DNA from 2 places in the Streptococcus toyakuensis genome. Region 1 is predicted to be linked to the other one. Evidence: predicted binding sites of a transcription regulator. Region 1 holds the regulator's gene; the other holds the start of a gene.
The links. The regulator Rex, encoded in region 1, represses fermentation and respiration genes when NADH is low (regulators of the CRP and FNR family bind a similar motif). The targets are predictions, from matches to a motif close to TTGTGAANTANTTCACAA.
Positions count from the first base shown of each region.

Region 2: STYK_RS04910 (formate/nitrite transporter family protein) is a predicted target of Rex. The motif match lies at 4,269-4,286, and genes of this name have one in related genera.

Region 1 covers NZ_AP024523.1:1,200,496-1,208,131, reverse strand. The annotation lists gene STYK_RS06245 (formate--tetrahydrofolate ligase) at 1-664, shown strand, start outside; gene pcrA (DNA helicase PcrA) at 931-3,222, shown strand; gene radC (RadC family protein) at 3,265-3,945, shown strand; gene STYK_RS06230 (gamma-glutamyl-gamma-aminobutyrate hydrolase family protein) at 3,942-4,631, opposite strand; gene STYK_RS06225 (redox-sensing transcriptional repressor Rex) at 4,649-5,290, opposite strand; gene STYK_RS06220 (DUF4649 family protein) at 5,373-5,588, opposite strand; gene STYK_RS06215 (DUF1831 domain-containing protein) at 5,596-5,943, opposite strand; gene STYK_RS06210 (cysteine desulfurase family protein) at 5,948-7,063, opposite strand; gene STYK_RS06205 (ribose-phosphate diphosphokinase) at 7,073-7,636, opposite strand, start outside.
Region 2 covers NZ_AP024523.1:967,278-974,913, reverse strand. The annotation lists gene STYK_RS04925 (hypothetical protein) at 1-479, opposite strand, end outside; gene STYK_RS04920 (DUF2130 domain-containing protein) at 649-1,923, opposite strand; gene STYK_RS04915 (O-acetylhomoserine aminocarboxypropyltransferase/cysteine synthase family protein) at 2,019-3,299, opposite strand; gene STYK_RS04910 (formate/nitrite transporter family protein) at 3,447-4,244, opposite strand; gene STYK_RS04905 (class A sortase) at 4,387-5,130, opposite strand; gene gyrA (DNA gyrase subunit A) at 5,130-7,598, opposite strand.

The DNA.
Region 1 (7,636 bases):
GAATGGTGGTGTGGCTAAAGACGCTTTGACAGAAGAAAATGTGGAGGCAGTTCGTGCCGGTTTTGCTAACTTGAAACGCCACGTTGAAAATATCCGTAAATTTGGAGTACCTGCAGTAGTAGCTATTAATGAATTTGTCTCTGATACTGAAGCAGAAATCGCAGCCTTGAAAGAACTTTGTGCTTCAATTGATGTGCCAGTTGAATTGGCTAGTGTCTGGGCTGATGGTGCAGAAGGTGGAGTAGCTCTTGCTGAAACGGTTGTCAAGACCATCGCTGAAAACCCAGCTAACTACAAACGTTTGTATGATAATGACCTTTCTGTCCAAGAAAAGATTGAAAAGATTGTTACTGAAATCTACCGTGGTAGCAAAGTGAACTTTGAGAAGAAAGCTCAAACACAAATCGCTCAAATCGTTCAAAACGGTTGGGACAAATTGCCAATCTGTATGGCTAAAACTCAATACAGTTTCTCAGACAATCCAAATGCACTTGGAGCACCTGAAAACTTTGAAATTACCATTCGTGAATTGGTACCAAAATTAGGTGCAGGCTTTATCGTTGCCTTAACTGGTGATGTCATGACCATGCCTGGACTTCCAAAACGACCCGCTGCTCTTAATATGGATGTTGAAAGCGATGGAACAGTCCTAGGTTTGTTCTAGTATATTGTAATTGACTTTATACTCTTCGAAAATCTCTTCAAACCACGTCAGCTTCACCTTGCCGTACTCAAGTACAGCCTGCGGCTAGCTTCCTAGTTTGCACTTCGATTTTCATTGAGTAAAAAATGAGTTTGGAAATACTATCCAAGCTCATTTTTTATCTAGATATAAGAAGTTGCCTTCTACACGTAACCAGTCTAGGTAAAGATATTTTCCCTGAATTCTGATATAATAGAAATATTGACTTCAAGAGTAAGGAAGAGAAGATGAACGCATTATTAAATGGAATGAATGACCGTCAGGCTGAGGCGGTGCAAACGACAGAAGGCCCCTTGTTGATCATGGCGGGGGCTGGTTCTGGAAAGACTCGTGTTTTAACCCACCGTATTGCTTATCTGATTGATGAAAAGCTAGTCAATCCTTGGAATATCTTGGCCATTACCTTTACCAACAAGGCTGCGCGTGAGATGAAGGAGCGTGCCTATAGCCTCAATCCAGCGACTCAGGACTGTCTGATTGCGACCTTCCACTCCATGTGTGTTCGTATTTTGCGTCGCGATGCGGACCATATTGGCTACAATCGTAATTTTACAATTGTCGATCCAGGAGAGCAGCGAACGCTCATGAAACGCATTCTAAAGCAGTTGAACTTGGATCCGAAAAAATGGAATGAACGGAGCATCTTAGGGACTATCTCCAATGCTAAGAATGATCTGATTGATGATGTTGGCTATGCTGCCCAAGCTGGCGATATGTATACGCAAATCGTAGCCCAGTGTTATACAGCCTATCAGAAAGAACTGCGTCAGTCTGAGTCTGTTGACTTTGATGATTTGATTATGCTGACCTTGCGTCTCTTTGATCAAAATCCTGATGTCTTGACCTACTATCAGCAGAAGTTTCAGTACATCCACGTTGATGAGTACCAAGATACTAACCATGCCCAGTACCAACTGGTCAAACTCTTGGCTTCACGCTTTAAAAATATTTGTGTGGTTGGGGATGCGGACCAGTCTATCTACGGTTGGCGTGGTGCGGATATGCAGAATATTTTGGATTTTGAGAAAGATTATCCCCAAGCCAAGGTTGTTTTGTTGGAAGAGAATTACCGTTCAACTAAAACCATTCTCCAAGCGGCCAATGAGGTTATTAAAAATAATAAAAACCGCCGTCCTAAGAATCTCTGGACTCAAAACGCTGATGGGGAACAAATCGTTTACTATCGTGCCAATGATGAGCTAGATGAGGCTGTATTTGTAGCCAGAACTATCGATGAACTTGGTCGGAGTAAAAACTTCCTTCACAAGGATTTTGCAGTTCTTTATCGTACTAATGCGCAGTCCCGTACTATTGAGGAAGCCTTGCTCAAGTCAAATATTCCTTATACCATGGTTGGCGGAACAAAGTTCTACAGCCGTAAGGAAATCCGAGATATTATCGCTTACCTCAATCTTATTGCCAATTTGAGTGACAATATCAGTTTTGAGCGTATTATCAACGAGCCTAAGCGTGGAATTGGGCCAGGTACAGTCGAGAAAATTCGTGACTTTGCGAATATGCAAGACATGTCTATGCTAGATGCTTCAGCCAATATTATGTTGTCTGGTATCAAGGGGAAAGCAGCCCAATCTATCTGGGATTTTGCCAATATGATTCTGGATTTGCGGGAGCAACTGGACCAGTTAAGCATTACTGAGTTGGTTGAGGCCGTCCTAGAAAAAACAGGTTACGTCGATATTCTTAACGCCCAAGCGACCTTAGAAAGCAAGGCTCGTGTAGAAAACATCGAGGAGTTCCTCTCTGTGACGAAAAACTTTGATGACACCTCTGATGGGCCAGAAGAAGAAACTGGTCTGGATAAACTGAGTCGTTTTTTAAATGACTTGGCCTTGATTGCGGACACAGATTCAGGTAGTCAGGAGACATCAGAAGTGACCTTGATGACCCTGCATGCTGCCAAAGGTCTCGAGTTTCCAGTTGTCTTTTTGATTGGGATGGAAGAAAATGTCTTTCCACTTAGTCGTGCAGCTGAGGATTCAGATGAATTGGAAGAAGAGCGCCGTCTAGCCTATGTAGGTATCACGCGTGCAGAGAAAATCCTCTATCTAACAAATGCCAACTCGCGCCTGCTTTTTGGTCGTACCAACTACAACCGTCCCACTCGTTTTATTAACGAAATCAGCTCGGACTTACTTGAGTATCAAGGTCTGGCTCGTCCAGCAAATACAAGCTTTAAGGCATCTTATAGCAGTGGCGGCCTTGCCTTTGGTCAAGGCATGAGCTTAGCCCAGGCCCTTCAAGACCGTAAACGCAGTGCTGCCCCAAGAACTATCCAATCAAGCGGTCTTCCATTTGGTCAATTTACAGCTGGAGCAAAATCAGCTTCTAGCGAGGCAAATTGGTCCATTGGTGACATTGCCCTCCACAAGAAGTGGGGAGAGGGAACCGTTCTGGAAGTTTCAGGTAGCGGTGCTAGGCAGGAATTGAAAATCAATTTCCCAGAAGTAGGTTTGAAAAAACTTTTGGCTAGTGTGGCCCCAATTGAGAAAAAAATCTAATTTTCCATCCTTCTCACGAATAATAAAGTGAGGAGGATTTTTATGTACAGTATTTCATTCCAAGAAGATTCACTATTACCAAGAGAAAGACTGGCCAAGGAAGGAGTTGAAGCGCTCAGTAATCAAGAGTTACTAGCTATTTTACTCAGGACAGGAACACGTCAAGCTAGTGTTTTTGAAATTGCCCAGAAAGCCTTGAACAATCTTTCAAACCTAACGGATTTGAAAAAAATGACCCTGCAGGAATTGCAGAGTCTGTCTGGTATCGGCCGTGTTAAGGCCATAGAATTACAAGCTATGATTGAACTGGGCCATCGTATTCATAAACATGAGACCCTTGAGATGGAAAGTATTCTCAGTAGCCAAAAGTTGGCCAAGAAGATGCAGCAGGAATTGGGGGACAAAAAACAAGAGCACCTGGTGGCGCTCTATCTCAATACTCAAAATCAAATCATTCATCAACAGACCATTTTTATCGGTTCTGCAACTCGCAGTATAGCTGAACCTAGGGAGATTCTTCATTATGCTATTAAGCATATGGCGACTTCACTCATTTTGGTCCACAATCATCCCTCAGGAGCGGTAGCCCCTAGCCGAAATGATGATCATGTCACTAAACTTGTTAAAGAAGCCTGCGATCTGATGGGAATTGTCCTCTTGGACCATTTGATTGTCTCTCACTCCAGTTATTTTAGCTATCGTGAAAAGACAGATTTAATCTAAAGTTCATTAACGATATAGTCAAAGAGGTTTTTATCTTTGGGACGATTTTCAAAAAGAAACTCTGGGTGCCATTGGACACCGAGAAAGGCAACATCATCCGTACTCATGACAGCTTCAATGATACCATCTTTAGGATCATGAGCCGCAATCTTTAAATTTGGTGCTAAATCCTTGATGCTCTGATGGTGGAAGGAGTTGATATGGGAAATTTCTCCATAGATTTCTCGGAGAACAGTATCAGGTTCTGTCACCAAGCGTTGAGTTGTGTATTCGGCAGAACAATCCTGCCAATGGTCTTCTATATCTTGGTACAAAGTTCCACCCATGGCAACGTTAAAGAGTTGGGTACCACGGCAGACAGAAAAAATTGGCTTTTTCTGTTTAATAGCTTCCTTGATGAGGGCCAGTTCGAAGATATCTCTTTGAAGGTGGTAGTCATCGCTATCAATTGTTTTTGGTTCACCATAGAATTTTGGATCAACATTTTGCCCACCTGTCAAGATGAGCTTGTCAATCATACTGATATAGTGGCAGGCCATTTCTTGATCACCAATCGGTAGGATGATGGGAATCCCTCCAGCGTCTTTAACGCCTTCCACAAAGCCTTTTGCTGCGTAGCTCATCATGATGTCATCATCTGGATGAGTTTTTTCGTTTCCTGTTATCCCAATAACTGGTTTTTTCATAAAATGATTTTCGCTTTCTAATCCTCTTTTCGCATGAAGTAGAGGAGGGTTTGGAGTTCACTTGTCAAATCGACATACTGAACGACCACATCTTTTGGTAAATGCAGATGGACTGGTGAAAAACTAAGAATTCCTTTCACACCAGCATCTACCAAGAGATTAGCAACCTCTTGTGACTTAACACTGGGAACGGTCAGGATAGCAGTCTTGACATCGGCATCCTTGATTTTATCCTTGATTTGAGAAATTCCGTAAATGGGAATCCCGTCAGGAGTTTGGGTACCGACTTCAGGATGGTCATCTAGGTCAAAGGCCATGATAATCTTCATCTTGTTACGTTCGTGGAAGCGATAGTGGAGAAGGGCATGGCCCATATTTCCAATACCAACCAGCATGACATTGGTGATAGAGTTATCATTGAGTAAATCGGCAAAAAACGTCATGAGTTTTTTGACATCATAGCCAAAACCACGACGACCTAGTTCACCAAAATAGGAAAAATCACGACGTACGGTCGCTGAATCAATACCGATAGCCTCTGCAATTTGCTTAGAGTTGGCACGTTCAATCTTTTCTGCATGAAATCTCTTAAAAATTCGATAGTAGAGAGAGAGTCTTTTCGCTGTAGCTTTTGGAATAGCAAACTGTTTATCTTTCACAAAATCACAACCTTTCTATTCTTCTATTTTATAGAAACATTGTGAAAAAATCAACAAAAACAAGAAAAAACTAAGAAAAATCTTAGTTTTGATGTAAAAAGTCTGTATGTGATAGAAAACGGTAGAGGTCTCCGACCAGACCCTGATAAATTTTCTGGCTATTAAAAGTCAGAGAAGTTACATAAAGTGTATCTGGCAGGGTCACACATCCTGACAAAGCCAGCATGAGAGCTTCATAATCCTCATACTTGAGTGTACGCTCTACATGATAGCTGTCCTTATAGGTCAATTCAAACATATGGGACCTATCTTTCTGATTTTGTAAAGACACCACGTTCTACCAAGCTATCCATGAGGAAGTAGAATTTTTCCTGATGAATGTGGTGGTCTTCTGATTTGAAAATATCAACTAGACGAAGACCAAACTTGTCAGTGATATTGATTTTAGCCCCTGTAAGTTCCTTGTTAATGATGATTTTGAGTTGGAAGCCTTCACCGCTGTTTGGCACTTTTTCCAAAAGGCGAGTCAATTCATAGTTACCAACCTTAGTCTCAAAAAAGGTGTTATCTTTGAGGGTGAATTTTTTAACAGAAGGGCTAAGAGTGTAGTCGTAACGACAATTTTTTAACTGAATGGTTTTTTCAAATGCCATATGGCTAACCTCCGATAATTTCTTTTAAGGTTTTTGCGAGGGTTTGTAGGTCTTCAACAGTATTTTGTGGCGACAAACTGATACGAACGGATTCCTTCAAGCGTTCTGAATTTGCCCTGTACATGGCTTCAAGAACATGGCTGGATTGGACAATGCCTGCCGTACAGGCTGAGCCAGTAGAGATAGAAATTCCAGCCAAATCTAGCCGAAGGAGTAAAAGGTCATTTTTCTGATCAGGAAATCCAATATTGAGAACATAAGGGAGATGATGTTGTCCTCTATTCACGTAATACTGAATTCCTTCTAGCTCTGCAAGAAAGGCAGTTTCTAGATTTTGTACATGTTGGAAATGTTCTTCCTGTTTTTCTAGGTCTTCTTTTAGGGCTGCAACCATACCCACGATGGCAGCTAGATTTTCAGTTCCGGCTCGTTTTTTCTGTTCTTGGTCTCCGCCATGAAGATAGGAATCAAAATCCATGCTAGATGCGTAGAGAAAACCGATTCCCTTAGGACCATGGAACTTGTGGGCAGAAGCAGTGAGAAAATCAATGCCCAATTCTTCTGGGTGTATAGGGATTTTACCAATAGCCTGAACTGCATCGACATGATAGGCGGCTGGGTGTTGCTTGAGTATTTGGCCAATTTCAGCAATGGGCAGTAGGTTTCCAGTCTCATTATTGGCAAACATGGTAGAAACCAAAATCGTATCGTCACGTAAGGCCTCTTGAATTTGCTGGGCGGTGATTTCTTGATTTTCTGGCTGGATAATGGTTGCTTCAAACCCAAAGTGTTGAACCAAGTAATCAATGGTTTCAAGGACAGCATGGTGCTCAATAGCAGTTGTGATAATATGTTTTCCTTGTTCTTGGTGACGAAGGCAGTAACCAATGATAGCAGTATTGTTGCCTTCGGTTCCACCAGAAGTGAAAAAGATATGTTGAGGTTTTGTCCCCAGTAACTGAGCTAGTTCCTGGCGGGCTTCTCGCAAGAGTTTGCCAGCTTGACGACCATGCCCATGAATACTAGAAGGGTTTCCGTGGGTTTCTTGCATAACCTTGGTCATCGCTGAAATAGCAACTGCTGACATGGGAGTCGTTGCAGCATTGTCCAAATAAATCAAAGAATCACCTTATTTCTTTTTGTTGTAGGCAAAGAGTGGGCTGACTGGTTTTCTTTCGTGGATACGGACGATAGCATCACCAATTAACTTACTAGCAGTGATGTAGCATACGTTTTTAGGAGTTTTTTCTTTTGTTGCTACTGAATCAGTCACAAGAATTTCCTTAATATTAGTATTGTCAAGAAGTTCAGCAGCTCCTTCGACGAAGAGGCCGTGGCTAGAAACAGCATAAATTTCTGTAGCCCCTTCACGTTCAACGATTTTAGCAGCTTCAGAGAAGGTACGTCCTGTATTTAAAATATCATCAATCAAGATGGCTTTTTTACCTTCAACATCACCGATGATATAGCCTTCGTTGCGAGTTGCATCGTCTTGAGGGTAGTCGATAATGGCGATAGGAGCATCAAGATATTCAGCCAAGCTACGGGCACGTTTTACCCCTGAATTTTTAGGGCTAACAACAACAACATCTGAGCCAAGTAAGCCCTTATCGCAATAATGTTTTGCAAATAGGGGAACTGTGAAGAGGTTGTCAACAGGAATATCAAAGAAGCCTTGAACCTGAACGGCATG
Region 2 (7,636 bases), 230 kb from region 1:
TAAAGGTATGATAATGATTCTATAAATACGATGTTTAGTTCATAAATACGTTTCAAATTCAATTTAGAACTTTTAACACTTATTCGTTCAGCATATTGGATTGCCTCACTAAAATTCCCTTGATAGAAAGCACACCTTGCTAAACCCAGATTTAATGCATTTAAATTCCCTGTTCTATTATCAGGACGCCTTTCATAAGTTTCAGTTAAAAGGGAAATATATTTTATAAAATTCACTTGCTCGTATAAAATAACTTCTGCAACGTGATTTACTAAAAAATGAGTTATTACAACGATAATAGTCAGTAATGTTAGAAATATAAGCAATAATGTAGTCAAGACGGTTGATTTTACGAATAATAAACTAATTGCTGTTGCTATAATTATCCAACGTAGATAAAATAAAATAAAAACCTCCAGTATACTGCAAATTCGACCTGATGACCAATTCGAGATATTCTTAGAAATATTATCTAACATAAAAAACTCCTATAAAAAATTACAAACTAATTTATACAAACAAACTAGCTAAATGAGCTAGCAAAGTAGCTCCAGCTTTTAAGAAAAATTAATTCAATTTTATCAGCTGACCATGTTCTAATAATTTCTATAGTTCTTTTCATATAACACTCCTGTTTTTAAGATAATCTCACTCCCCTTTCAGAGCTTCAAACTTAGCTTTCATGGTTGGATTTTTACGTGTCAATTTTTTGACGGAAACATCTTCCAATTTGTTGTTTGCAAGGCGAAGTTGGTTTTCAGATGTGGTTAGGAATTTCTTGACCTCTTCCATGCGTTTGATGGCCTTGTCAATTTCATCGATAGCTTTGCCAAAGTTAGTCGAAGCTGAGTTATAGTTCTTAGCAAAGGCTAGTTTAAAGGCATCTAAGTCTTCTTCAAAATGCGTAATGTCAATATTTTGTTCGCGAACCAAGGCCAACTCTTGCTTGTATTTAAGGGAATTAAGAGCCGCATTTCGCAAAAGCCCAATCAACTGAATAAAGAACTGAGGACGGACCACATACATCTTTTCATACTCGTGACTGACGTCAACAATCCCTGTATTAAAGTAATCGTTATCGGCCTCAAGCATGGTCACCAAAACGGCATATTCACAGTTCTTCTCCCGACGGTCCTTGTCCAATTCCTTGTAAAAATCTGCATTCTTGTGCTTCTTCTCTGTTCCATCTGCTTCATTTTTCATCTCAAACATAATGGAGATAATCTCGACCCCATTTTCATCACATTCACGGAAAATAAAGTCCCCCTTAGACCCACGCGCAGAGACCTTGTTATCCTTCTCAAAGTAGGCATTGGGAAAGGCAAAACTACGGACCTTGTTAAACTCACTCTCTGCATACTGTTCCAGACTTTCCCCGATAGCTTTTGTCGATTGTTGAGCCTTAAAATTCTTATAAAACTCGACCTGTTCACTTGCTGCTTTAAGCTGGGCTTCATAGTTTTGTTTAACAGAAGCAAGAGAAAGCTCGTTTTCCTTTTCTTGTAAAAGGAGCTGATTTTTGACCTGATCTCGTTCTTTTTCTAGGTTAGAAAGTGTCTTTTGCAGTTGATTTTCATGCTCCAAACGCAAGGTAGCTAATTTGTTTTCCAAGGCCTGTACTTCCTTGTCCTTTGCTAATAAAGCCTGATGGCTTGTCTGTTCAACCTCTTTCTTGGCCAATTCTTTTTCTGTATTAAAGTTTTGGATTTGGCTCTGTAATTGCGCAATTTCTTGGTCTTTTTGAGCCAGTTTAGACTGTTGTTCATTCATGGCCTTTTGCTCAGCCAAGGCCAGTTCCTGCTTCATCCGATCGTGCAATTCCTTATCAAACTCTGCTGTTCTCACTTGGGACAAAAGTTCGGCATACTGACTTTCATTTACTGTAAAGACTTCCCCACAGTTGGGGCATTTGATTTCGTTCATATCGTTCCTCTTTCTAGACTTCTGTAACCATTATATCATGCCTGAGGGAAAATCAAAAACAGTGAGTCGAAACCCACTGTTTATCTTCTTTTTCTTTAAATTTTTTCCAAGGCCAAGCGCAAGTCTTCAATCAAATCTTCTACATTTTCAAGACCGATTGACAAGCGGATTTGGTTTGGTGTGACACCTGCAGCTTCCAGATCTTTTTCTGACAATTGACCGTGAGTGGTTGTTGCTGGATGGACAACAAGTGATTTAGCATCTGCTACGTTTGCTAGGTCAGAGAAGATTTCCAAATTATCAATGACCTTGCGTGCTTCTGCCTCCCCACCTTTGACATGGAAGGTAAAGATGGAACCCACACCTTTTGGCAAATATTTCTCAGCCAAGGCATGGTAAGGACTATCAGCAAGTTTTGGATAGTTGACTTTTTCTACCTTAGGATGGTTGACAAGGAAATCAACAATTTTCTCAGCATTTTGCACATGGCGTTCCACACGAAGAGAAAGGGTTTCAAGTCCTTGTAGCAAGAGGAAGGCATTAAATGGTGACAAGGCCGCCCCTGTATCACGAAGCAATTGAACACGGACAGCGATAATAAAGGCTGCTGCCCCCACATCACGAGTATAGCTCAAATTGTGGTAGCTTGGGTCTTCCTCAACAAATTGAGGGAATTTTCCTGAAGCCGCCCAGTCAAAACGCCCGCTATCGACAATCACTCCACCAATAGTCGTACCATGACCCCCGATAAATTTAGTCGCAGAGTGAATGGCAATATCAACACCGTGAGAAAAGACGTTAATCAAGTAAGGTGTTGCAAAGGTATTGTCGGAAACAAGTGGAATCTGATTTTTATGAGCAATCTCTGCCAATTTTTCCAAATCTGGAATGTTAATCAAGGGGTTGCCCAAGGTTTCAATCAAGACAAGCCTGGTATTGTCATTGATAGCTGCTTCTACTTCCTCCAAATTATCAACATCGACAAAGGTTGTTGTAATACCATAACGAGGAAGAGTTTCTTTCAAAAGATTGAAAGTTCCACCGTAAATAGTCGAAGCAGCCACTACATGGTCACCAGCATGGGCAAGAGCCAAAATCGTATAAGTCACTGCTGCCATACCTGATGCGGTTGCAAGAGCTCCAACACCACCTTCAAGAGCAGCGATTCTTTCTTCAAAGGCCGCTGTTGTAGGATTGGTAATACGAGTATAGATATTTCCTGGTTTTCTCAAGGCAAACAAATCCGCACCTTCCTGCGTATCATCAAAAACAAAGGATGTTGTTTGATAAATTGGTACTGCACGAGACTTGGTGGCTGGATCCACAACTTGACCAGCATGTAGTTGCAAGGTTTCAAATTTAAAATCACGAGTCATAAAACGACCTCCAAATAGTTTGATTAAGGATATTGTAGCACCTTAAGTTATAGTTTACCAATATCAGTTTTCTATATTTTGATATAAGAAATAGCTATTACTTTATTTTAAAAAGGAAAAAAGCACGACTTAATCGTGCTCATTTTCTTAATCTACATAAGTATCTTCGTTTTTATTGAGGAAGGCGTATGGAAGACCCATCAAAAGACCACCACCAATGAAGTTCCCAATGAAGGTTACACCCCAGTGACGAAGCATATTTCCAACACCAAAGTTAGCAATTGAATCCGCAGCAACACTGAATTTTACAATCGCAAAAGAAGCAAAGTTCGCAGCGATGTGCTCGTTTGTTAAGAATACAAACATGTAAATTGCTGATAAAACGAGCCAAAGTTTGGCACCACCATCTTTGACCAAAACAAATGAAAGAATCGCAATATTTACGAAAATATTTGCCAAAATCGCCTCAAGCAAGATTAATTCATTTGAACGGCCTAACTTCATCTCAACAACCCCTGAGATGAAACTATCGTGTGTCAGATTTGCATAGGCTGCCGAATGAGCAAAGCCCCAACCTGCTATTAAAGCTCCGATAAGGTTGAATAAGGTACAGTAAAGTAAAATCTCAGCTGTTTTTCTCCAAGAGATTTTTTTCAAGAAACTACCAGCAGTCAAGAACATCATGTTTGATGTTACCAACTCAGCATTCAAGAAAACAATGTAGGCCAAGCCCCAAGCAAAGACAAATGGGAAGAGGAAGCGTCCACTACCTGGTGCAATTTTATTAATCAAGTCAGCCCCAACTGCACCAGCAGCAGTACTGAAGGTTAAAAATGCACCTGCGAACATAGAACGAATCGCATACTTAAATTTGCTTTGACTATAAAGACTTTCCTTCTTCTTGCAAGCAAATTCAATCTTTGAGATAAATTCTGAAGAAACCATAATAAACTCCTAAAATTTTTTTACCTGATAATTATATCACAAACTTTAGAATTAAGGAAACGTTTTCTGTATTTCATAACAGTTTATTTTGAAATTCAATCTATAAAAAATCAGTAAAACCTAAGATTTTACTGATTTATCTTTAATAACGTTGTTTATATGGTTGATTGAAAGCTGTTAGAATTTCTTCAGGTGTTTGTGAATAATCTTTTGTATCTTTCAAGTCACCTTTTACGATAATACGTTCTGTCGCATCATAGTCAACACAGGTTACAAGTGTGATTTCATCAACTCCAGTACGGTCATCAATCTCATCAACGCGATCTGGAGTCACATGCTTCACTTCACGGATTTCATAGGTATAAACTTTATCCTTATCAGTAAGATAAATTTTCATCCCATTTTTAGCGCGTGATAATGGAGAAAAGAGCATTTGGCTGGCGTTTTCCGCCGTGAAGATGTGATGGCTCGCAAGGGAATAGTTTCCTTTCCCCATCACTTGATCACGCTTCATTGTACCAGCTCCATAGAAGAGATTGACATTATCCAGTCCCTTAAAAATAGGCAAGTTAATTTCTACCTCAGGGACAGCAATTCCACCGATAACTGGCAATTTTTGCGAATCCCATTGTGAGGATAAGACAGCTTCTGACGAGATAGCTTTTACTGAATCAAAGTCAAAATTTCCTTCTGTATCTTGATTTTCTTCTAATTTTTCTTTTGATACCTGGCTGACTTGGTATTTATTGGTATTCCACACCATGAACATATCACGAATTTTTGAATTGAAAATCAAAGCAAGTGACAAGAGAATTAAAAATCCTGCCAGGATATTGATTAGTAAATTTTTACGGTTTGTTTTCTTTTTGTTCTTTTTATGAGACATTATGCTTCACCTTCTGTTTCGTTTTCTGCCCCAACTTCTTCTTTTTCTGCCGCTGTAACCGTAGTAAAGGTTACAATTTTAGCATCTTGGTCCAGGCGCATCACTTTAACTCCCATAGTTGAGCGACCTGTTTGTGAAATATTGGCAACGTTGGTTCGAATCATGACACCTGTATCAGTGATAATCATCAAATCTTCATCGCCTTTAACTGTTATAAGACCAGCAAGGGAACCATTCTTTTCAGTAATTTTAGCAGTTTGCATCCCTTTACCACCACGACCTTTTGTTGGATATTCAGTCGCAACGGTGCGCTTACCATATCCTTTTTCAGTGATGATCAGAACCTCATCCTGGTCTGTAATCACACTAGCACCAACAACTGTGTCCCCATCACGGAGATTAACACCTTTCACACCCGTAGCGATACGACTCATTCCACGAACGGCTGATTGATTAAAGCGAATTGCATAACCAAACTTGGTACCAATGATAATGTCTGTATCTTCTTCCGTCAACAAGACATTAATCAACTCATCTTCATCTTTGAGGTTCAGTGCTTTAAGTCCATTTTGACGAATGTTAGCAAATTCCTTGACGCTGGTTCTCTTCACAATACCATGACGGGTTGTGAAGAAGAGATAAGCATCATCACTGCGTTCAGACTCGACATTGATGATGGTTTGAATACTTTCGCCTTCATCCAATTTCAAAAGATTGACAATCGGCAAGCCCTTGGCTGTACGACCATACTCAGGAATTTCATAGCCTTTCAGGCGATAGACACGGCCTTTATTTGTAAAGAAGAGTAAGTGATCATGAGTACTAGTTGACACTAACTCACGAACAAAATCGTCATCCTTAACTCCCGTACCTTGAACACCACGACCACCACGTTTTTGAGCGGTAAATTCGTCTTGGTCCAGACGTTTGATGTAGCCCTTGTTAGAAAGCGTAATTAAGACATCTGATTCTTCAATCAAGTCCTCATCTTCAAGGCTTAAGACTTCACCGACCATTAATTCAGTACGACGTTGATCGCCAAACTTACGCTTGACTTCGTCTAATTCATCTTTAATGATTTGAGAAACACGTTCTGGTTTAGCTAGAATATCTGCTAAATCCGCTATCAGAGCCAAGAGATCATCATATTCAGACTGAATCTTATCGCGTTCCAATCCTGTCAAACGACGAAGGCGCATATCTAGGATGGCTTGACTTTGACGTTCAGAAAGCTTAAACTTACTCATCAACTCAGCTTGTGCTTCCGCATCCGTTTCACTAGCACGGATGATGCGAATCACTTCGTCGATATGGTCTAGCGCAATTAAGAGACCTTCTAAGATGTGCGCACGTGCTTCTGCTTTTTCCTTATCAAAACGTGTCCGACGAACAACCACTTCTTTTTGGTGCTCGATATAAGCATCTAAAATCTGACGAAGGGATAAAATCTTCGGCACACCATTTTGGATAGCAAGCATATTGAAACCAAAGTTGGTTTGCATCTGGGTCATCTTGAAAAGGTTATTAAGAATAACATTGGCAGAGGCATCTCGCTTGACTTCGATAACAAATCGAACACCTTCACGGTTTGATTCATCACGTACTGCTGTGATCCCCTCAATGCGTTTTTCCTGAACCAAACGAACAATATGCTCGTGCACCTTGGTTTTATTAACCATGTAAGGAAATTCTGTTACAACGATGCGCTCACGCCCTGTCTTAGTTTCTTCGATTTCAGTACGAGAACGAAGAACAATAGAACCTTTACCTGTCTCATAAGCCTTATGGATACCTGATTTCCCCATAACAAGAGCACCAGTTGGAAAATCTGGTCCAGGCAGGACTTCCATCAAGTCCTTAGTGGTCACTTCAGGATTGTCCATGACCAACTTCACTGCATCAATGGTTTCACCAAGGTTATGAGGTGGAATATTGGTTGCCATCCCAACCGCAATACCAGTTGCTCCATTAACCAAAAGATTAGGAAAACGTGCTGGCAAGACCAAGGGTTCACGTTCATTGGCATCATAGTTATCAACGAAATCAACTGTATTTTTGTTAATATCACGAAGCATTTCCAGAGCAATCTTGCTCATACGTGCCTCAGTGTAACGCTGGGCGGCAGCACCATCACCGTCCATGGAACCAAAGTTCCCATGACCATCTACAAGCATGTAACGGTAACTCCACCATTGAGCCATACGGACCATGGCTTCATAGATAGAGTAATCCCCGTGTGGGTGGTATTTACCCATGACATCCCCTGTAATACGAGCAGATTTTTTATGAGGTTTGTCTGGAGTAACACCCAATTCATTCATTCCGTAGAGAATCCGACGGTGGACGGGTTTCAAGCCATCTCGAACATCAGGAAGAGCCCGCGCTACGATAACACTCATAGCGTAGTCAATAAAGCTCGTCTTCATCTCCTTTGTCAGATTGACATTCACTAAATTTCTATCCTGCATTAATAAATGCCTCATTTCACTATTAGTAATTAACTATA